One region of the Blautia sp. 1033sp1_1033st1_G9_1033SCRN_220408 genome, then DNA from elsewhere that is predicted to be linked to it. Evidence: riboswitches for the same ligand, from Rfam matches in the RefSeq annotation. Region 1 holds a riboswitch; the other holds the start of a gene.

Region 1 (11,546 bases):
CTTTGACTGGTTTGACCGGCAGGAGTTACATTCCATGTTTCAAATTGCTGTACCTTCGGTTCTTCAGCAGTCTACAGTGTCTATTGGTATGATGATCGTGCAGGCAGTTGTAAATCCGTTCGGCACGCAGGCACTTGCTGGGTATGCGGCAACGATGCGGGTAGAGAATGTTTTTTCACTGATTTTTGTTTCCATCGGAAATGCAGTTTCGCCATATGTTTCCCAGAACTTGGGCGCAAACAAACCCCAGCGTATCAAAAAAGGTTACCAAGCTGCATTGGTGCTGGATGTGTGTTTTGCAGCCATTGCTTTTATTGTCATTGAAACGCTGCATACGCAAATTTCCTCGTTGTTTCTTGGTAAAGACGGAACAGCCCTGGCCTATCAGGTATCCGAGGATTATATGAGATGGCTTGGCTATTTCTTCATCTTTATGGGAATCAAAATGGCAACGGATGGAGTTCTTCGGGGTCTGGGAATTATGCGGCCGTTCCTCATTGCAAACATGGTGAACCTGGCGATTCGTCTGTCTGTTGCGTTGATTTTTGCACCGCGTTTTGGCATTGCATTTGTCTGGCTTGCTGTACCCGCTGGCTGGCTTGCCAATTTTTTAATATCCTATGTGGCTCTCAGGAAATCATGGCCAACTGATAAAGTGGTGCTATCTCAATAACTTAAAGTAATTTACAAGGAAAAATGAATATTATGAATGATGAATGTGTGGTATTGAATGCAAAGAAAATGAATTTTGATGGAAAGCTGGATTTTTCATTTTATCTTTTGATGTTACAGTATATGATGATATTGAATCTGAGTTCTGCAATGCAGGTACAGATGAAGATGTTGGCATGTGGAAACCATCCGCGTTTATTATAAATACTTCAAGAGGCACACCTGTAGATCATAACAGCAATCATACAAAAAATGCAAATGCGAGAATGTTTTTATGATTTGCGGATTTTATCCGGAGGGAAAAACATGAGTGATACAAGAGAAATAACGGCTGCGATGGGGCAGAAGGCAGGAGCTGTTGATGAATCTATATTGTCAGACGAAGAAAAGCAGCGGGTGGATGCATTTGCCAAAAAGATTGATATTTTGAATATTAAAATGGTCAATTCTTATGGCACTGCAGCACAGAAGGGCATTTCGGCTTTTTCTTCGTCAATGATGGGAACTGTAAAGACAAAAGAATTCGGTGAAGTGGGTGACTGCCTACGTGAACTTCAAGTGGCAATTAACAGTACGGCTGTACCACAGAAAAAAGGATTACTTGGTCTTTTTAGGAAGGGAAAACAGAAAGCTGCATATGTGATCGCAAATTATGAAAGTGCTGAGACGATTATTAAAAAGATTGAAAAAGATCTGAAGAGACATCAGCAAACTTTGACAAAAGATATTTATGTGTTTGAGCAGATGTATGATCTGAATTTGGAATGCTATAAAGAACTGACAATGTATATTCTTGCAGGGAAGAAAGCCCTTGAAATTGCAAGAAATACAAAACTGGCTGAACTTAGAAACAAAGCAGAATTAACACAGGATCAGTTGGATATTCAGCTTTGTAAAGACTACGAGGACGCATGTCAACGTTTTGAAAAGAGAGTTTTTGATCTGGAAACAACCAGACTTATATCTATTCAGATGGCACCACAGATCAGAATACTTCAGAATGCTGATCAGCAAGTAGTAGCCAGGCTTCGTTCTGACATTATTAATACCATTCCGCTTTGGAGAAATCAGATGATACTGGCATTGGGCATTGAACATACAGCAAAAGCTCTTAATGCTGCATTGGCATCAGAAAGAGCTAATGTTGATGTAGAGACTCTTCGCAAGGTAAATGCTGATATCATTACTTCCATTCATGAAGTGGTTAAGATTCATGAAGAAGGGGCAAAACACCGTGCAGAAGCACAAGCAGAATTTGCTAAGATTGAAGATGACCTGAATAGATAAGGAAATACTTCTCTGTATGGCGCTGGTATCAATTCCGCATAGCGTTTAAGAGTTTGAACTGTATCAGATGTACAACCGGATAAACCAACAATAACTGTCAGAATGAATATTCCTAAATATCGTTTCATAAGGCTCCTCCTGCTTGCTGTATAATTATTTTATCTGATGTCTTTCTATATAATTAAGTCACAAGCAGGAGAAAACGTTACAAAAAATTTAATCATAGTTTTTGTATGGAGATTTCATTATAAGGTGGTGACCTGGGTGATCATTTCGCTGAAAGAAGGATGGGGACGGATCACAGAAGCCATTTCTTCCAGAGTGAGCTTTTGGGCAATGGCAACAGCAAATTCACTGATCATATCAGTGGCTCTGGCGCAAAGAAGCTGTGCACCGATGATCACATGAGTTTCTTCCAGATAGACCACCTTCATAAACCCGCGTTCCTGTAGGGATAATACGGATTTTCCATTGGCAGAGCTTAAAATTTTATGACTTTTGGCGGCAAGTCCCTGTTCTTTTGCCTGATCCAGTGTGAGACCTATGGAAGCAATTTCCGGAGCAGCATAGATACAGGAGGGAACAAGATCAAGGACAGGGATACTTATATGTGAGACAGCACTGCTGGATGTATCATTTGATAATGCTGCTGCAATCTGATGGACAGCATGAACTCCTTGTGCAGTGGCAGCATGTGCCAGCTGCAGTTTTCCATTTACATCGCCGATGGCATAAATACCGGGAAGGCTGGTCTGAAAATGTTCGTCTGTCAGGATACGGCCACGTTCCATGGAAGGAGCAAGACCATCAGCAAATAGCCCATCTGTATAAGGCTTTCGGCCGGTAGCGATCAAAACCGCCTGTGCAGTGCAAGTGCAGACCGTATCTTTTTCCGTGTAAGTGCATAAGAGGCCCTCATCCGTAGATTCCAGAGACTGTACTTTGGCTCCGGTATGGATATCTGCACCTTTTTTCTTCAGGGATTGCTTCAGACTCTGCCCTAGCTCCTTGTCCATGTTGGCAATCAAAGAAGGAAGTGCTTCCAGGATCGTGACTTTGGTTCCAAGTGCCTGCCAGATTCCGGCAAATTCTACACCGATCACACCGCCACCAATGATCAGCAGAGAAGAAAATGGTTCCTGATTCCAGGAGAGCAGCTCATCACTGGTCATTACACCAGGCAGATCATGTCCGGGAATCGGTGGAACAGAAGGAATACTGCCGGAGGCTAACAGAATCTGCCGCGTCTCAATGATAACAGGATCAGCCCCATCGGATGTGATCTGTACCTGCTTGATCCCTTTATTGTCGGATGCATCAGTGCCGGTATGGATAACTGTTCCCAGGCCTTGATACATAGTAACTTTTGCAGCTTTTAAAAGAGCTGAAATCCCTTTTTGTAAAGTGGTGATCGTTGTCTGTTTATGTTGCTGAATCTTGTTAAGATCGGCCTGGACATGCTCTGCAGAGACACCAAAACGTTCTGCATTACAGATTTCCTTATAGAGTTCTGAAGAATGGAGCAGTGTTTTGGTAGGGATACATCCCCGGTTCAGGCAGGTTCCTCCCAGAGAATCCTTTTCGATCAGAGCAGTGCGAAGCCCAAGCTTTGCTGCTTCCAGAGCTGCTTCATATCCGCCTGGGCCGGCACCGATGACAGTCAGGTCATAGATGGTTGTTGTCATTTCTGCCATGGATAAATTCTCTCCTTTTCATTAGATTTGTTCTTGTACCATCCGACTTAAGTCAGAACGGACATTTTCAGGAACCATATGTTGTTCCAGAGATCGGTCTAATGCTTTGCAAAGTACATCAGTACGATAAGGGAGACCCTGAAATTCCGTACCGATATCAGAAAACCAGTCTGCCTCCATGGAATCAGAAGAAAGCAGTGCTTCGGTGATCATTCCTTCGTTTACATGAAGATCAAGATTAACCTCACCCCATGAAAAACGTTGTTCCAGCCGATTAGTGAACGGAATCTTTGGCCCGTATTTCCAACGATCCGAGGAGAAACGCTCTCTGCCTTTGCAAATGGCAGTCTGCGCTAACCGATCTGCACACAAAGGTACAGCAGGTAATCCATATACTTTGGAAAATGCGGTAAACATAGCCTGTTTCATGGTGTCCACGGTGATGTGAGGACAAAGGGAAGACAGATTTACTACTCTGGAGCGGACGGAGCTTACACCTTTTGACTGCAATTTTGCTTTGGAAGGATTCAAAAAACGGGACATGGAAGCTGTATCTACATTCAGCAGCAGTGTCCCATGATGGTAATAACATCCCTTGGAGTCAAAAAATGCATTTCCGGAAAACTTCTGTCCGTTGATGGCCACATCATTTCGACCGGTCTTCTCAGCAGTCAGTCCAAAGGAAGCAACTGCTTCTACGATCACCTGTAGCTGACGGTCTACATCTGCATCTTCTTTGCGCATACAGAAAGTAAAATTCAGATTTCCCAGATCATGGTAGACGGCTCCCCCGCCGGAGAGGCGGCGGACCAGATGGCCGCCGTCTGCTTCCAGTTCTGATACACGGCACTCCTTCCAGCAATTCTGATTTCGCCCGATCACAACCGTATGTGCATTTTGCCATAAGTATAAAATGCATTCTCCCGGTTCTGCGTGAAAGGTCAGATATTCTTCCTCTGCAAGATTTGTATAAGGATCGGTAGTCATGCTTTCGTATGTGGTCAGAGTCTGTATCATCGTGGATTCCTCCTGCTAGAGATTAGTTCGATATTATTCGGGATTATAATTCAAGAATGCCTCGGCATTCTTGCTGCGAGGTGCGCGTCATGCAATTGCATGACATACTTCTACTGCGCACCTCTGCAATCCTGCCGGAGGCTATATCAGCTGGGGGATTGACTCCCACCACTGATACTAGCTTGTTTCTCACCCTATAGAGGTGGGAGTCATCTCTCAGCTGATATAACGTACCACAGGTTTTCGTGCGGCACCGACTTCGTCCAACCTGCGGACAGGTGTTTCAAATGGATATTCATGCATTTTTTCCGGATGGGTCTGGGACTCTGTTAGTACATCCAGGAAGATCTGTACTGCTTCATCCAATGTTTCGCGGCTTTCTGTCTCAGTAGGCTCGATCATCAACGCTTCATGGACGATCAGCGGGAAGTACATAGTAGGCGGATGGATACCGTGATCCAGCAATGCCTTGGCAATATCAAGGGCTGAAACATTCCGCTCATGCTTTTCCTGTTCCAATGTCATGACAAACTCATGCATGCAGGTGTGATCGTATGCCATCCTGTAGTGGCCGGTCAGCTTGTGCATCATATAGTTGGCATTCAGCACTGCAGTAGTGGCTGCTTCCGGAATACCTTCACGGCCAAGAGTCAGGATATAGCAGAAAGCACGGACCACAACCAGGAAATTGGAAGAGAAGCTGCGTACATTCCCAATAGCATGGGCAGCAGTCTTGGCTGTGAAAGTACCGTCTGTCTGTTTGTTAATGCGAAGTCCAGGAAGGAATGGCGTCAGAAAATCTTTGCAGGCAACTGGTCCGCTTCCAGGCCCGCCTCCACCGTGAGGGGTGGAAAATGTTTTATGCAGATTCAGATGCATTACATCAAAGCCCATGTCGCCAGGACGGGTAATGCCCATAACTGCATTTAAGTTTGCTCCATCGTAATAGCATAATCCGCCGGCATCATGAACGATCCGGGTGATCTCTGCAATATTTGGATCAAACAGACCAACTGTATTTGGATTCGTGAGCATCAGGCCGGCAGTGTCATCACCTACAGCGGCTTTTAATGCTTCCAAATCTACACACCCATGCTCATCGGACGGGATATTGATCACATCGAAGTCAGCCATAGCTGCACTGGCAGGATTGGTGCCATGGGCAGAATCCGGAACAATGATCTTTGTACGTTTGCTGTCACCACGGCTTTCATGCCATGCTTTGATCAGAAGGAGACCGGTAAACTCACCGTGAGCACCTGCTGCAGGCTGAAGAGTACATGCCTGCATTCCGGTGATCTCACATAATGCTTCTTCAATGGAAGAGAGTACTTCCAGACATCCCTGCACATCCTTGGTATCCTGCAAAGGATGAATGTTGGTAAATCCAGGGAGAAGAGAGGCAGCATCGTTGATCTTCGGATTGTATTTCATGGTACAGGAGCCAAGAGGATAAAAACCATCATTAACTCCATGTGTCTGTTTTGCCAGATCCGTATAGTGACGGCTGAGTTCTGTCTCAGATACCTCCGGGAGATGCAGTGCTTTTTTACGCATTGGTACTTTGATAGTTACTTCAGGGGTCGTGCAGGACGGGATCAGGTCGCAGCCTCTTCCGGGTGCCCCCATTTCAAATATAAGTTTCATGCAAGCACCTCCTTTATCACAGCAATAAGACTATCGATCTCAGATTTTGTATTCATTTCAGTGGTGCACCAGAGCATTTCAGACTGTCCGGTCACAAGTCCTGATAAATATCCGTGTGCAGCCAGCTTTTCAGAGAGAACAGCTGCATCACAGGGACAGGTGGTTACAAATTCATGAAAAAATTCACCGGTATATTTCCTGGTAAATCCCAGGGCAGTCAATTCATCCAGCAGATAGCGGGCATTGGCCATACAGGAAACAGCCACTTTTTCAAGTCCGGCACTACCCATAGCCGACAGATAGACTGCGGCGGTCATAGCACAAAGTGCTTCGTTGGAACAGATATTGGAGCTTGCTTTCTCTCGGCGGATGTGCTGCTCACGTGCCTGAAGAGTAAGGACATAAGCCCGTTTGCCATCCACATCGGTGGTCTGACCTACGATCCGGCCAGGAAGCTTTCTCATCATGTCTTTGGTAGAAGCCATGAATCCAAGATAAGGTCCACCAAATCCTATAGGAAGTCCCAATGGCTGGCCTTCACCTACCGCTACATCGGCACCAAATTCTCCCGGAGTTTCAAGAAGACCAAGGGCAATGGGGTTGCAGCTGGCGATCAGTTTGGCACCGGAATTGTGTACAGCATTCGCAATGGCAGCTCCATCTTCGATCAATCCATGATAGTTTGGGGTCTGAATGATCAGACAGGCGATGGAGGAAGTATCCATAGCGTTCCAGCTTTCCAAATCTGTAAGACCATCTTTCTCGGGAAGGATCACAAGGGAGGCTCCGGAACCAAAGCAGTAGGTACGGATCACAGATAAGGTTTTGGGATCCACAGAAGCACTGACACAGACAGTTCCTCGTTTTCGGTCACGACACATGGCGGCAGCCTCTGCGGCAGCGGTTGCACCGTCATAAACAGATGCATTGGAAACATCCATTCCTGTTAGTTCACAGATCATGGTCTGATATTCAAAAATCGACTGCAGCAATCCCTGGCTGATCTCTGCCTGATAAGGGGTATATGCAGTGACAAATTCTTCTTTTGAAGTGACTTGTTTCACGATGGCCGGAATATAGTGCTGATAGGATCCGGCGCCTCGGAAAATATGAGAAAAACGTGTGTTTTTCTCTGAGATTTCCTCCATTTTCCTGGCTACTTCCATTTCAGACAGGCCGACCGGTAAAGACAGTCCGTCTTTTAAACGAAGAGACTCAGGAATATCCGCATACAGTTCATCGAAAGAATGCATTCCGATGGAGTGCAGCATATCCAGTCGTTCTTCTCTGGTGCTAGGTATGTAAGAACCCATGACAGTTACCTCCTGTAGATAAATTCCGGCTGATCAGCCGTTACTTTCTGACTGACAGTGAGCTTCATACTCAGCAGCACTGATCAGCTCTTCTTCATCAGTGATATCTTTTACCTTGATGAGCCATGCATCATAAGGTGCTTCGTTGATCAGTTCCGGGTGATCCAGAAGCTCTTCATTGATTTCGCAGACAGTTCCGGATACCGGGGAGAAAATATCGGATACAGCTTTGACAGACTCTACATCACCTAAAGCTTCTCCGGCAGTAACGGTATCATCGATCTCCGGCAGATTGACAAATACCAGATCACCAAGCTCGCTCTGTGCAAAGTCAGTAAGACCGATCAAAGTGATATCGCCTTCTTTTTTAACCCATTCATGTGATTTGGAATAACGTAATGTTTCTGGACAGTTCATAATAGAAATCCTCCGTAATTTTATTATTATATGAAATTTATTTTTTTGTTTTTGAATAGAATGGAAGAGAGACAACTTCCATCTCAACTTTTCTGCCGCGTACATCGGCGGTAAGCTTGGTTCCCACAGCTGCGTATGCCTTGTCTACCAGCGCCATGGCAATAGGATATCCAAGATAGGGGGCATGGGTGCCGGAAGTGGTCATGCCAACCTTTATATCACCGGAGAAGACAGGCATGTGTTCTCTGACAATGCCGCGGCCGGTAATTTTCAGTCCTATGCGTGTTCGTGCAGGCTCGCTTGCCTCCAGGGCTTCTTTGCCGATAAACTCTTCTTTGGAAAACTTTACACAGAAGCCAAGGCCGCTTTCCAGAGGAGTGATGGTCTCATTCATTTCATGTCCATATAAAGGCATTCCGGCTTCCAGACGCAGTGTGTCCCGGGCTCCAAGTCCGCAGCAGGTCAGACCTTCTTCTTTTCCTGTTTCCAGCAGAAGCTCCCACATGGCTGCAGCATTCTCAGCATCAAGATAAAGCTCGTATCCTGCGGAACCGGTATAACCGGTCTTGGAGACTATGCAGTGCATACCGCCGATGGTACGGTCAAAGCAGGCACTATAGTATTTTACCGGAAATTCGTCTTCCGGAAGAAGCTTTGCCAGGATCTCATGGGCTTTTGGACCTTGTACAGCGATCTGGGCAACAGAGTGGGAAATGTCTGTGAATGTGGCTCCTCCAACATCCTGCTCATGAGCTTTCATCCATGTAAAGTCCTTATCTTTGTTGGCAGCGTTCACTACGATAAAATAACGCTCATCCCGGACCTTATAAACGATCAGATCATCTACGCAGCAGCCGTTTTCATAGCACATGAGACTGTATCTTGCCTGGCCGTCGTACATATTTGTGAAATCGTTGGTCAGCAGATGATTCAGCAGCTTTAGTGCCCCGGGACCTTCGCAAAGAATTTCTCCCATATGGGATACATCAAAGAGGCCACAGGATTCCCGAACTGCCATATGCTCTGCAATCACACCAGTCTGGTACTGGACAGGAAGAAGATATCCGGCAAAGGGAACGATCTTGCCTCCGTGTGCCTGATGGGTGGAATAGAGCGGTGTTGTTTTTTCCATAGGTGATTCCTCCTTATCTCACATCAGAATGACAAACAAAAAAGCACAGAACAAATAGATACTTGTTCTGCGCTCTGTCATCTTAACCTGAAAGATTACCCGAAACTTGTGATCGGTTGCTTCTTCGGTGCAACTTTGCTGTTGCTTTCCAGAGGTTCGTCGGAAACTGGTCCGTTTGCCTGAGAGTTCTTCAGCCCCTTCGGCGCACATTTCTGTGTCTCTCCCAGTTTCGTCATCCGATGTCTTTAATTACCCTCATGCTAACATAAAATGCCGAGAACGTCAATGAAAAGCATACATATTTTCAGAAAAAACAACCAAAAATACTGAAGTCAAACCAATGTATACTGGACAAATTTAACAATGCAACACTGCGAATGAAGAAAGAACCTTGATAGGTATGCAAATTTTTTGCCCACGCCTGATGGAGCTGAAAGCGCAGGAAACAGAAATACAATTGGCATTTTTTACAGTTTATTTATCTAAAAGTAGAAATAGTGCAATTTTTGCAGGATATTATACAAGAAATACATGACAATATATCGTATTATTGATAAGATGATTACAGTGTCAAAAGGGCTGATCCCACCTGTGCTTGCACAAGGGTGGGAGAATGATTTTGGAGATAGTATGTGAGGAGAAAAATATGGCAGTTGAAAGAAAAACACTAACGCAATTATCTATACCGATATGCTTGGAAACTTTGTTATATATGCTTTCTGGTATGGTGGATACACTTATGTTATCGTCTGTCAGTGATCAGGCGGTGGGAGCAGTGGGAACAGCAAATACATATATAGGCGTTTTTATCATTATGTTTGGAGTAATATCATCGGGTATGATAGCTGTTATGTCACAAAATATTGGAGCAGAAAGGCCTGGGATCGCATATCAGGCCAGACAGCTTGGACTGATATTTAATGCAGTGATAGGTATCCTGATGTCTATTGTTCTTGCTGCTTTTTCTGGCAATATACTTAGAATCGTAAGTATTGCCCCGGCTTTGCTTGAGCCGGCGGAAACATACCTTAAAATTGTTGGAGGTGCATGTTTTTTAAATGCGCTTATTCCTATTTTTGCCAGCTATTTGAGAGTGTTTGGATATACAAAGCATTCATTAATAGGAACTATTGTTGGAAATGTTCTTAATTTAATACTGAACTCAGTATTCTTGTTTATATTTAACTGGGGAGTTATGGGAGTTGCTGTTGCCACAGTTATTTCAAGGGTTGTCAATCTTATTATTGTAGCGATTATGGGAGCTGTACTTATAAAAGCAAAGCAGAATCCTCAGCGTATTGCACCACGAAGGATACTTGCGCAGATTGTTAAGATAGGTTTTCCTTCTGCTTTTGAAACAGCACTTTATAATGTGGCACTGACATTCATCGTGCGTTTTATGAATCAGATGGATGCCAATGGAATGAATGTTACAGCTCGTTCATATACTCTGCAGATTTCAAACTTTTCGTATTGTGTAGGTGCTGCACTTGCACAGGCGAATGCGATTATGACCGGCTGGAGAATTGGAGCAAAGGAGTTTGAAGATTGCGACAGGGGTACGAGAAAAGCTGTGTTCTATGGCCTTGTAACAGCCGCCTGCTTTTCTGTCACATTTGCACTGTCCGGACATTTTATAGTGCATTTATTTACAAATGATACACAAATGATAAATCTTGTGGTAAAGTTGTTAATAGTAGACATATTCCTTGAATTTGGAAGGGTGACAAATCTTGTATACGGACAGGCGTTAAAAACCAGCGGAGATGCACTTTTTCCTGTTATAATGGGGGCAATTTTTATGTATCTGTTTGCTGTTGGCGGGACATACTTTCTCGGAATACATATGGGACTTCTGGCGGTAGGATCCTATATTGCCATGGCAGCAGATGAATGTGCCAGAGCCGTTGGAATGGCACTTAGATGGAAGAGTGGAAAATGGAAAAGTAAGAGTCTTGTATAACCTTAGGAGAGATTATGTACTTTGAATTAAAGGAAAACAAACCACATGGTACAAAGGACGATCCATTTAGTATATATCATATGAGGAATGGGGGCAGGTCATTTCAGGTACCGGTGCATTGGCATGATGAATTTGAAATTGTATATGTAAAAAGTGGCCTTCTGACTGTAAGTATATCAGGTGAGAACTATATAGGAAAACCTGGGGATGCCTTTGTAGTGTCACCGGGCAATCTGCATTTTATGGGTTCACAGGCTGGTGCTGTGAATTATTTTACTTTTCTTTTTCCGTTAAAATATATATCCTTTCGTACAGATGATATGTTAGATGAGCGATTGCTTGAGCCATTAAACAGCGGTCATCTGATGATAACTCCAAGAGTGAAAGATACGGTAAAAGAACTA
Region 2 (11,546 bases), on a different contig from region 1:
CAGTTTGATCCCAGGTTTCTTCGCCATTGGCTCTCTCCCTTTCTTATTTTTTTACGGATGGACTACTGTAAAATCCACAGTCTTCAAAAATGTATCTGCATCTGCTACCCGGACCTTTACCTTCTGGCCCAGCCTGTATACCTTCCGGGTCATGTCTCCCCGTAGTTCATAAGTTTCTTTGTCAAAGGTGTAATAATCATCCCGCAATGTATTTACATGTACAAGTCCTTCTACTGTATTGGGAAGCTCCACATAAAAGCCCCAGCCAGTAACACCGGAAATGATCCCTTCATATTCTTCACCCAGATGATAGGACATGTATTCTGCCTTTTTCAGCTTATCAGACTCCCTTTCTGCCTCATCAGCCCTGCGTTCACAGGCACTGGACTGCTGTGCCACATCCTCCAGAATCTCCTGATAATGTTCCGTCCTTCCTTCCCGGATCAGGCGTCCCCTTAAATTATCTTTAATGATCCTGTGGATCTGAAGATCCGGATATCTGCGGATAGGAGAAGTGAAATGGCAATAATACTTTGCAGCCAATCCGAAATGACCGCTGCATTGGGTAGTATACCTGGCCTGCTTCATGGTGCGAAGAGTAAGACGACTAATCTGCGGTTCATTCTCCAGCCCCTGGATCTGCTCCAGGATCTGCTGTATCTCCTTGGGAGTGATCTCCTGGCCCATCTTCTGTACAGCCACTCCCTGATTACGCAATAGGGTCAGCAGACTTTCCACCTTTTCAGGATCCGGATTATCGTGGATCCTGTAAACAAATGGTTTTCCTTCTTTACAGTATTCTTCTGCCACAGTCTCATTTGCCATCAGCATAAAGTCTTCAATGATCCTGGTAGCTACATTAGCTTCATAAGGCTTTACATCGATAGCCCTTCCTGCTGCATTCAGGATGATCTTGCTTTCCGGAAAATCAAAATCAATGGAACCTCTGTGATGTCTGCTTTCACGGATGATCCCTGAAAGTTCTTTCATAAGGAAAAACATGGGAATCAACGATGCATATCTTTCTTTTGCCTGTGGGTCCGTATCCTCCAGAATATTCTTAACATCTGTGTAACTCATCCGCTCATCCACACGGATCACAGTCTCTACGATCTGGTAGGAAATCCGCTTTCCTGATGAATCAATATCCATCAGACAGGAAAGCGTAAGGCGGTCCTGTCCCTGATTCAGGGAGCAGATCCCATTGGAAAGCCGCACCGGAAGCATAGGCACCACACGGTCTGCAAGGTAAACGCTGGTGCCCCTTTTCAAGGCTTCACGGTCCAATGCACTGCCGCCCTGCACATAATTGCTAACATCTGCAATATGTACTCCCAGGTGATAGATATCTCCCTCTTTTGTCAGGGAAATCGCATCATCCAGATCCTTTGCATCCTCACCGTCAATGGTAACCGTCTGAAGATGGGTCAGATCCAGCCTGCCCTCCCTGTCTGCATCCAGCACATGATCCGGTACACGTTCTGCCTGACGCAGCACCTTATCCGGAAATTCACTTGGAATTCCAAAGCTTTTCACAATAGCCAGGATGTCTGTCCCTGGCGCTTTCATACTCCCCAGATCCTCGATCACCTTACCTTCCGGGCTTTTGTTCTTAGTGCCGTAATCGGTGATCTGAACAACCACCTTATCTCCATCCCGGACTCCCTTGGAATCCTTCTTGGGAATAAAGATATCTTTGGAAAATCTGGGATTATCACTGAGAACAAAGCCATAATCCCGGTTATTCTGATACGTACCTACAATCTGGGTGGTACCACGCTCCAGGATCTTCACAACAGCGCCTTCCCTGCGTTTTCCATCCTCCGGCTCCCTGGTCACAACTACCACTACCCGGTCCTGGTGCATAGCTGTTCCTGTATTTTCCTCCGGAATATATATATCCTCTTCCAGTTCTTCGGTTTCTACAAAGCCAAAGCCTTTATTGTGCCCGATAAATGTCCCTTCATACCTGGGCATATCCGCAAGATCTTCCTGGAAATGATTTTCTGTCAGTCTTTTTTTAACCCGGTTTTTTTCTTTTCCGCTGTTCCATTCTTTTGCAGCTTTTGAATCTTTTTCCCTGATCTTGTTTTTTTTCTTTTTACCGGATACTTTGGAATACCTGCCTTTTTTGTCCTGCTGTGCCTTGCCCTCCTGCTCCAGTTCATCCAGCACCTGCCACAATTCTCTTTTTTCTTCCTTTGACAGGCCAAGCAAAGAGGCCATTTCCCTCAGCCGCATAGGCTTGTAGACAGGATCTCCCATTAATTCCAGTATGAATTTTTTCCTTTTGTCTGTATTATTTCTTCCGCTCAAAATATCTCCTTTGATAAAAAAAAGGCTGTTGTAATATGCAACAGCCTTTCCCATTTACTAACTTATACACAATGTCCACAGCATAAAGCTGTAAAACCTGCGGCTTGTCCTGTCACTGGAATATGCTTAGAAATTCAGGTTCAGAACTACAGCAAGCACAAAGAACAGAACTCCCATCACAGAAGTAGCTTTAACAAGGCCGCCTTCCATGGTACGTCCCTTATTCTTTCCCCAGTAGGTATCTGCTGCTCCTGCAATTGCGCCCAGTCCCTGAGACTTTCCTTCCTGCATCAGGACTACTACGGTAAGGGCAATACAATCTATAGCAAAAATAACTGTCAATATCGTTCTTAAAATCTCCACTCTGTTACACCTCCTAATCAACTGTTTTTCATTGTATCATAGGTAAAGTGGGATTTCAACTGTTTTTCCAAAATGTTTTTATAATGTTTTGTTAAAATTACTGAAAACATACAAACAGATCAAGAAAATGGATTCTGATAGATTGCCAGTCCACCCAGATGCTCATGAATCCGAAGAAGCTGATTGTATTTGACATTCCGCTCAGATCTGCATGGTGCTCCTGTTTTGATCTGCCCTGCTCCTGTTGCCACTGCCAGATCGGCAATAAAAGGGTCCTCAGTTTCCCCGGAACGGTGGGATATGACAGAACGATATCCTGCACGATGAGCCATTTCCACAGCATCCAGGGCTTCTGTTACCGTTCCGATCTGATTCACTTTGATCAGAATCGCATTGGCAGCATCCAGACGGATCCCACAGCCAAGTCTTTTAATATTGGTAACAAAAAGATCATCTCCTACCAGCTGAAGATGGCTTCCCAGAGCCTTTGTCAAATTCTTCCAGCCTTCCCAGTCATCCTCATGAAGTCCATCCTCCAGAGACACAACAGGGAAATCCTGAGCCAGCGTCTGATAATAATGGATCATCTCTCCACTGTCCCGTAATACTTCTTCCCCTGTCATCTGACTTTCGCCAGGGAAAACATAAACTCCTCTTTCTTCATCATACAATTCACTGGCAGCCGCATCAATTGCGATTCCAATCTCTTTGCCCGGCTGATAACCACTTTTTTCAATGGCCTCCATGATCAGCTCCAGAACCTGCCTGGAGTCCTTCACATCCGGTGCAAAACCGCCTTCGTCGCCCACTCCGGTATTCATATTTCTCTGCCTGAGGATACATTTCAGATGCTGATATATTTCTGCACTCATCCGCAATGCTTCCGGAAAGCAGTCCGTCCCAAGGGGCATGATCATAAATTCCTGCAGATCCACCGTATTGTCTGCGTGACAGCCCCCATTCAGGATATTCATCATAGGCACAGGCAGCCGGCTGGCATGACAGCCTCCCAGATATTGATAAAGGGGAATCCTCATGGCCATGGCACTTGCCCTTGCTACTGCCATGGATACTCCAAGTGTAGCATTTGCCCCCAGATTCCCCTTGTTGTCTGTCCCGTCTGTGTACTGCAAGATCTGGTCAATGTACATCTGATTTAAGGCATTCTCTCCCAGAACTGCTTCAGCAATCTTCGTATTCACATTTTGGACTGCTTTCTCCACACCCAGCCCCAGATATTTGTCTTTTTCCTGATCCCTTAGCTCTACAGCTTCAAATTTCCCTGTAGATGCTCCTGAAGGTACCATTGCTCTTGCTGTATATCCATTGATCCCGATCACACCTTCTCCTACTGTAACTTCTACTTCTACCGTAGGATTGCCTCTGGAATCCAGTACTTGTCTTGCGTGAATCTTTCTGATAGGAAGATACCGTAACATGTTTTTACCTCCTGATATTTATGAAGGTAGTTTTTCCTGTAACAGCATTTTCTATTCAAAACAGATCCTTTTATCACATTTTCATTTTGACTGCAGCTTAAAGGGAAATAAATCCTTTGCTTTTCAGGCAGGCTTCTACCTCCAGAATATCCTCTACATGAAGGATCATAATGGGGCGTCCTGTATCCCTGTTAAAGGACAGGTACAGATAATCAATATTTACATTGCTGTCAAGAAAACTCTGAAGAAGATTGTTAAGATTTCCCACTTCATCCTTAACCTCGATCCCCAGGACATCGGTAAGCTTACACAGAAATCCTGCTTCTGTCAATGCCTTGCCAGCCTTGTCCGGATCCGATACCACCATACGTACAATACCATACTCAGCACTGTCATTGGTAACAGATCCAAGAATATTGATATCATTCTCCTGAAGGATCTGTGTCATTTTGTGCATGGCACCTTTTACGTTTTCTGCGAAAATAGACAACTGTTTTAACATAATAATCTCCTCGGTATATGTTCTATTCTACTGGTAACTCGATCAGTTCCTTTGGTGAGTGGGCCAGATTTATATGACCTTCTTTTGTAACAACCACCATATCTTCGATCCTTACGCCTCCCAAACCAGGTACATAGATCCCTGGCTCTACAGTTTCGATCATATTCTCCTTAAGAATAGTGTCATCAGACGGAGAAAGCCTTGGATTCTCATGGATGAAAAGTCCTACGCTGTGTCCCAGTCCATGTCCAAAATACTCTCCGTAACCTGCATCTGCAATAATATCCCTGGCAACTTTGTCTACACTTGCTCCGGATTTGCCGGCCTTTAATGCATCCAGTCCGGCCAGCTGCGCTTTCAGAACAACATTATAGATCTCTTTCTGTTTGTCACTTGCTTTTCCAAGGACTACTGTACGGGTCATATCTGAACAATATCCCTTATATTTGCATCCGAAATCAAAGGTGATAAAATCGCCTTTTTCAAATTTCTTTGTACCTGGAATAGCGTGAGGCATAGAGCTGTTCAGTCCTGAAGCCACGATGGTATTAAAGCTGAGATCCTCTGCCCCTTCCTGTTTCATAAAGTATTCCAACTCAGCAGCTGCCTCCAGCTCTGTCATTCCTGGCTTCAAAAGAGGCAGGAGCCTTGCAAATGCTCTGTCGCCAATCTCCTCAGCCATTTTCAGGTATTGGATCTCTTCCTGGGTCTTCACCTGTCTCAGGTCATTGATGCTGCTTTCAAGAGGTACCCAGCACTGAACCGGCAATGCTTTTGTTAATTTTGCAAAATCACAGCAAAGCATTGACTGGTCTTCATAGCCCAAAGCAAAATCTCCCTGTACCTGCTCTTTTTCTATACACTCTTTCAGGATTTCTTCTCTTTTATGCTGATTAGACTCCTGGAGCACGGTAAAACTGCTTTCCTTTGCTGCTGCTTCAGTATATCTGGAATCTGTGATCAGAACGGTCTGGGTGCCTGAAATATAAAGGGCACCTTCTCCTCCTCTGAATCCGCTTACATGGCGCATATTATATGGGTCTGTGATCAGAATTGCCTGAACCTGTCTGTCTTTCAGAATTTGATCTAACATAATCTGTTCCTCCCTTATCTCTGTCAAATACGCTTGCTATTATACCCTTATTCTTCCCAAATCGCAACATCCTGTTCGTACACTTCTTACAATCTTCACCTGGCTCTCCCATTTCTGCCTGATCTTTTGATTTTCATTTCAATATTTTCCAAATATCCTCTGGTTAATTGTATAGATTTTCAGTTTTTTTAAATATTATCTCTTTATAGTCTTTTATTTGTTGTATTTTTTATTTATTTTTCTATTTTTCTATTGACATATGCAAAATATTCTGTTATAGTAAACGCATAAAACAAAAGGGAAACATAATAAATAGAAAAGGAGTGATTCCCCCAGAAACGTAGAAATGTTATTCAAATAAACTCCAGGAAAGTGAGGTACAGACCACCGAAATAAGAATTGATTTTCCTATATTCTAAGAAAGGAAGGTACGGTCCACCAAGAACTTAAGCGAAATACCTGAATTGTTTTATTAAATTTTGAAAGTGAGGTACATTCCATTGGACAGTGAACACTCCTAAGAGTCATCGGTTATTAAGACGGATGGCTCTTATTTTTTCACATATTTTTTACTATTTCTCATAAACTGATACAAATCTTTTCTTCTGAGGTTCTATGAAAAATTTCCGTTTAAAATTTTTTCCCATCTCAAAAGTCCATCTTATGATCCTGATTCTTTTTGCAGCAGCTTTCTGTACCGGCTCTCTGCTAGGCAAAACCACTGGACAATTACTGCCTGACTTCGGCAGCGTCAGTGCATCCTCCGAAAACACCAGCTGGGGTTTAAGCTTTCAGGAAAAGGGGAAACGTCCTATTGGGAATGCTTCCATAGAAGAATTGAAAAAATATAATGCTTACTATGCTGCAGACACAGAAGAAAAAATCATATATCTTACTTTTGACTGCGGTTATGAAAATGGTAATATGCCAAAAATTCTGGAAGCCCTGAAAAAACACCAGGTATCAGCAGCTTTTTTTGTGGTGGGAAACTTTATTTCAGATCATCCGGATCTGTTAAGAAAAATGATCCAGGCAGGCCACACCATTGGAAATCATACCATGACCCACCCGGATATGTCTTCCATTTCATCCATGCAAGGATTCCAAAAAGAACTTCAGGATGTAGAAAAACTTTACCAATCAGCCACCGGATCCTCTATGCCAAAATATTACCGGCCTCCAAGAGGAATCTACAGTCCTGTCAATCTTTCCATGGCAAAAGAACTGGGGTATAAAACCTTTTTCTGGAGTCTTGCCTATGTAGACTGGTATCAGGACAAACAGCCAACAAAAGAAGAGGCCTTTGAAAAGCTGCTTGGACGCATCCATCCTGGTGCCATCGTGCTGCTTCACAGTACCTCTTCTACAAATGCTGATATTCTCGATGAACTTCTTACCCGATGGGAAACCATGGGTTACTCCTTTGGCAATCTTCAGGATCTTTGATCAGGCCCGGTTTTTCCCATAATAGATCACAGCCTGAACGCCCGGTCCTGTATGTACGCCAATAATAGGACTCATTGGCATGATCACAACCTGTGCCTGGGGCATTGCTGCAAGAATGTCTGCCTTTAACTTTTCTGCCTGCTCCTGTGCATCCCCATGGCAGAGGAATACATATGGATACTCAGGATCATAGTTTTCTGGAATAGATGTATATTTACCGGAAATATAATTCAGGGCTGCTTTTGACCCTCTTACCTTTTCCATAATAGCAAGAGTCCCGTCCTCAGCGATCCGAAGAACAGGTTTGATCTTTAATTTGCCGCCGATCCAGGCAATTGCCGGTGAGATCCTGCCACCTCGCTTCAGAAAATCCAGATCATCTACAGTAAACCAGTGGCAGATATTATTTCTGTTTTCTTCCAGCCAGGCGGTATTTTCCTCCAGGCTCATGCCCTTTTCCTGATTTTTCCTTGCGATCAGGGTAAGGATCCCCTGCCCTCCTGTAGCCGCATGGGAATCCACACAGGAAATCTTCCTGTCCGGATACTCTTCCATCAGGTCAGTGGCAGCAAGCTTTGAGCTTTGCCATGTAGATGTAAGTCCGCCTGAAAGGGAAATATACAGGATATCTTTTCCTTCTTTCAAGATCTTTTCAAAATATTCTGTATAGACCATAGGAGGAATCTGTGAGGTCTTGCCCTGTCCGCCGTCACGTAGTTTCCCATAGAATTCCTTGCTGTCCCAATTTCCCGGATCAGAATGTACCCGCTCTTCTCCATTCAGTTCAAATGCCATGGGAATAAGCTGAATGTGACCTTTTACAAGTATTTCTTCTGGAATGTCTGCGGAAGTATCTGTCATAATTATATATTCGCTCATGATTTTCTCCTTCACGTTTTTCTTTTCAATATAATTTAGAATCAGAATTATTCTACCATAGATCATTTATTTTGTAAAAGACAATATTACGATTACAGTGTTGGAAAAGCAGATCTTACGATTACAGTATTGGAATGCAAAACAGAAAAGGAGAACGCCATATGCACAAAACAGAGGGCTGCAGCAGCCCCCTGTTTTATATATTTTGATATTTATTCGTAATTTTTGTGACGTTTAAAGAAATCCTTGGTTTCCCTTACTACCACACCGCTTAATGCAAGCAAAGCGATCAGATTGGGGAAGGCCATCAGTGCATTGAAAATATCCGCAATATTCCATACTGCCGCAACTGTCATATATGGTCCGATAAATACACAGATGATGTAAAGTAAACGATAAGTCTTTACTGCTCCCTGATTCCTGTTAAATAAATATTCCAGACACCGCTCTCCATAGTAATCCCAACCCAGGATCGTGGTAAACGCAAAGAATACCAGACAAATCATCAATGCAAAGGATGCCACCTGTGGAGGGAATGGCAAACCCTTTTGGAAAGCTGCAGTGGTGATCTCTACGCCTTCCAGTCCTGTATTCCAGGTTCCTGTCATAACAATGGCAAGTCCTGTCATGGTACAGATCACAATCGTATCAATAAATGTACCTGTCATAGATACCAGACCCTGACGTACAGGCTCCTTTGTCTGTGCCGCAGCTGCTGCGATCGGTGCACTTCCAAGACCGGATTCATTTGAAAAGATTCCTCTGGCAATACCCTTCTGCATAGCTACAACCATAGTTCCCATCGCTCCGCCTGCCAGGGCACTTCCTGAAAAGGCTGTTTTTACGATCTGGGCAATGGCTGCAGGTACAGCCGTAATATTTGTAATAACAATGATCAATGCAAGTGCCACATATAAAACTGCCATAAAAGGCACAATGACCTGTGATACATTTGCAATACGTTTGATCCCGCCAAGTACAACCAGTCCTACACATACCGTAAGGATCAGACATGCGATCACTGTTGCCCAGGAATAATCTCTTCCCAGGATCGAAACAGTATGTACTGTATCCGGGTCAAAGAAATTCTTAACTGCAGACGCAATACCATTTACCTGGGTAAAAGTACCAATGCCAAACAGTCCAACTCCAGCCCCGAAAAATGCAAAAATCTTGGCAAGCCATCTCCACTGTTTGCCCATACCATTTTCGATATAATAAAATGGGCCTCCAAGTACATGGCCATCTTTATCGATGGTTCGATATTTGATTGCCAGCAAGCCTTCCGCATACTTTGTTGCCATTCCGAAGAATGCTGCTACGATCATCCAGAACAAAGCTCCCGGTCCTCCTGCTGCAATTGCAGTGGCAACACCTACAATATTCCCTGTACCGATGGTTGCAGACAATGCTGTGCAAAGGGCTCCAAAGCTGGTAACTTCACCTTCGCCGCCTTCTTCATTTTTTACCATGAATTTCAGGGCTTTTCCCAAATGCCTTACCTGTAAAACACCTAACCGAACGGTTAAAAGAAATCCTGTGATCAGGATCAGAATGATCAGCGGAAGTCCCCATACGACTCCGTCAAACCATGTGATAAAGTTGTTGATTTGTGTAAACATAATTTTTCCTCCATCCTTTTGCCTGAGAGAATGACAGCTTTACTGCTGCGTACACCTTCGGCGCTCTTCCTCGGATTTTTTTGAAGAGACTCTCCTGAGTTTACGAATCCGCCTTATTTCTGTGCGGCTGTGGCGGTCATTCGTATTTAGAATAAACACACAGGAATACAGGTTAGCACATTTTCCTCACTTTTTCAAGATTAAATTCACAAATTTGCAGATAAAAAGACCACCTCAGGATTTTTCCCTAAAGTGGTCTATCTTACTAAATATATTCCTCAGGCAGATCCAGGTGAAACACTTCTGCCAGTTTTCTATACTGCTCATCTGTTACCACGCCAACCGGTTCTTCTTTATATTTCCGAATCTCCAGATACATATCTGATGATTTCTCTACCGTATGAACAATCCCGATGGTTTCATTACAGTCTGCTGCGGATACCAGGATTCCATGCTGGCTCCAAAGAACCACATTATATTTTTTCATCAGTTCACCGGTTTTTTGAGCCAGCTGCACTGTTCCCGGTACACACCAGTCGATGATTCCGATCCCTTTTGGAAATGTCATGGGGCACTCCGGCTCCATATCCCACAATGCCCTAGTGATTTTTCTGCTGTCATGCTCCAGTATGCTGGTAAGGATAATAGCCTTTTTCGGATGGGCATGATAAACGATCCTGTTATATTCTTCCCCAATCTGCACCTTTGTTTCATGTATAAACAGATGAGGCATAAATTCACTGGTTGGTTTTCCCCCATTTCCGGTCAGTCCCCACAACACCTTATAGGCGGTTCCTTTTTCATTCAGCTTTACGATTCCAAAAACCTCTTCCGGATACTCTGATGCATCTCTGAAGCATTCCCCGCTGCCTGTAACAACAAAGAAGCTGTCTCCCAGAACAGAAAAGCCTTCCTCCATTTCCACCCATGGAGAATCTTCTGTCAAAAAGGGCTGTACCTGTTCTGCTTCCTGCTTATTCATTCGATAGGTAATATTTCCCCCGTGATATTCATGCCAGCCAAGCTGCCATCCATCACAGGCCATACGGATCAAATCCCTGAAAAAGCGTATTTTTTTCATCTCCATATTTACTTTAACGCCTCCGTAATCCAACTGAATATAACACCAAGGGCATAAGCACCTGCATCCGGATGTCCAAGACTTCTCTCTCCTACCACACCGGCTCTCCCCATTCTTGCCACAATCTTTTCCGTTTCCTTTGCTCCTTTCACAGCTGCCGCAGATGCCTCCTTAAAAGCTTCTTTTATATCCATCTGTTTTTTTCCGCATGCAACAAGTGTATCTGCATAAGGGACCAGTGCATCGATCAAAGTTTTATCACCGACAACTGCACCTCTGCCAAAGGATTTTTCTCCGGTTCTCTGAATGCTTCTTACTACTTCTTCCATCATTTCGCCGAACTCATCCAAAGACAGAGATACTTTTCCTTTTGCCCATTTTCCAGCTCCCATAAAGGCAGAACCCCAAATTGGTCCGGAAGCTCCTCCGCAATACTCAATAATGATCATTCCGCAGGCTTTCAGAAAACCTTCTATGGTGTCTTTCTCTTTCAGCATCAGCCATTCGTTTCTCAGCTGTCTGAATCCCTTTGCCACGCTTGCCCCAAAGTCCCCGTCTCCGGCATAAGAATCAATGGTACAGAAAGGCACCTCATGGTCAATGATACACTGTCCCATCTGAGCAACCATATATTTTATATTTTCAGGAGATACCTGTTCTCCCACATACTTCCAGGAGTCTTCTGTTTCAAAAACCTGTGCCTCTGTTACAGTAAGATCCGTTTCCCTGAAAGGGATCACTGGCACAGGCCCGTCCACACGAAAAGCAGGCGCACAGGATTCACAGTCCAGATAATGCTTTAAAG

What was found. Region 1 has a riboswitch for glycine ahead of gcvT (glycine cleavage system aminomethyltransferase GcvT). Riboswitches for the same ligand answer to the same signal wherever they lie in the genome.
Region 2: linked by a shared signal. The riboswitch ahead of AB5916_RS01105 (sodium:alanine symporter family protein) and the one ahead of gcvT (glycine cleavage system aminomethyltransferase GcvT) in region 1 are both predicted to bind glycine.

Annotation. Positions count from the first base shown of each region.
Region 1 covers NZ_JBFKZO010000006.1:128,974-140,519, reverse strand. Annotated here, with positions in the region: gene AB5916_RS06815 (MATE family efflux transporter) at 1-673, shown strand, start outside; gene AB5916_RS06810 (hypothetical protein) at 706-876, shown strand; gene AB5916_RS06805 (toxic anion resistance protein) at 979-1,959, shown strand; gene lpdA (dihydrolipoyl dehydrogenase) at 2,205-3,653, opposite strand; gene AB5916_RS06795 (lipoate--protein ligase) at 3,675-4,670, opposite strand; gene gcvPB (aminomethyl-transferring glycine dehydrogenase subunit GcvPB) at 4,887-6,317, opposite strand; gene gcvPA (aminomethyl-transferring glycine dehydrogenase subunit GcvPA) at 6,314-7,630, opposite strand; gene gcvH (glycine cleavage system protein GcvH) at 7,664-8,047, opposite strand; gene gcvT (glycine cleavage system aminomethyltransferase GcvT) at 8,085-9,179, opposite strand; glycine riboswitch at 9,337-9,415, opposite strand; gene AB5916_RS06770 (MATE family efflux transporter) at 9,826-11,142, shown strand; gene AB5916_RS06765 (helix-turn-helix domain-containing protein) at 11,157-11,546, shown strand, end outside.
Region 2 covers NZ_JBFKZO010000001.1:237,370-248,915, reverse strand. Annotated here, with positions in the region: gene smpB (SsrA-binding protein SmpB) at 1-27, opposite strand, end outside; gene rnr (ribonuclease R) at 52-2,316, opposite strand; gene secG (preprotein translocase subunit SecG) at 2,443-2,679, opposite strand; gene eno (phosphopyruvate hydratase) at 2,799-4,118, opposite strand; gene AB5916_RS01125 (amino acid-binding protein) at 4,216-4,620, opposite strand; gene AB5916_RS01120 (M24 family metallopeptidase) at 4,643-5,713, opposite strand; gene AB5916_RS01115 (polysaccharide deacetylase family protein) at 6,377-7,159, shown strand; gene AB5916_RS01110 (DegV family protein) at 7,160-8,038, opposite strand; gene AB5916_RS01105 (sodium:alanine symporter family protein) at 8,251-9,660, opposite strand; glycine riboswitch at 9,661-9,767, opposite strand; gene rhaD (rhamnulose-1-phosphate aldolase) at 9,926-10,747, opposite strand; gene dhaK (dihydroxyacetone kinase subunit DhaK) at 10,750-11,546, opposite strand, start outside.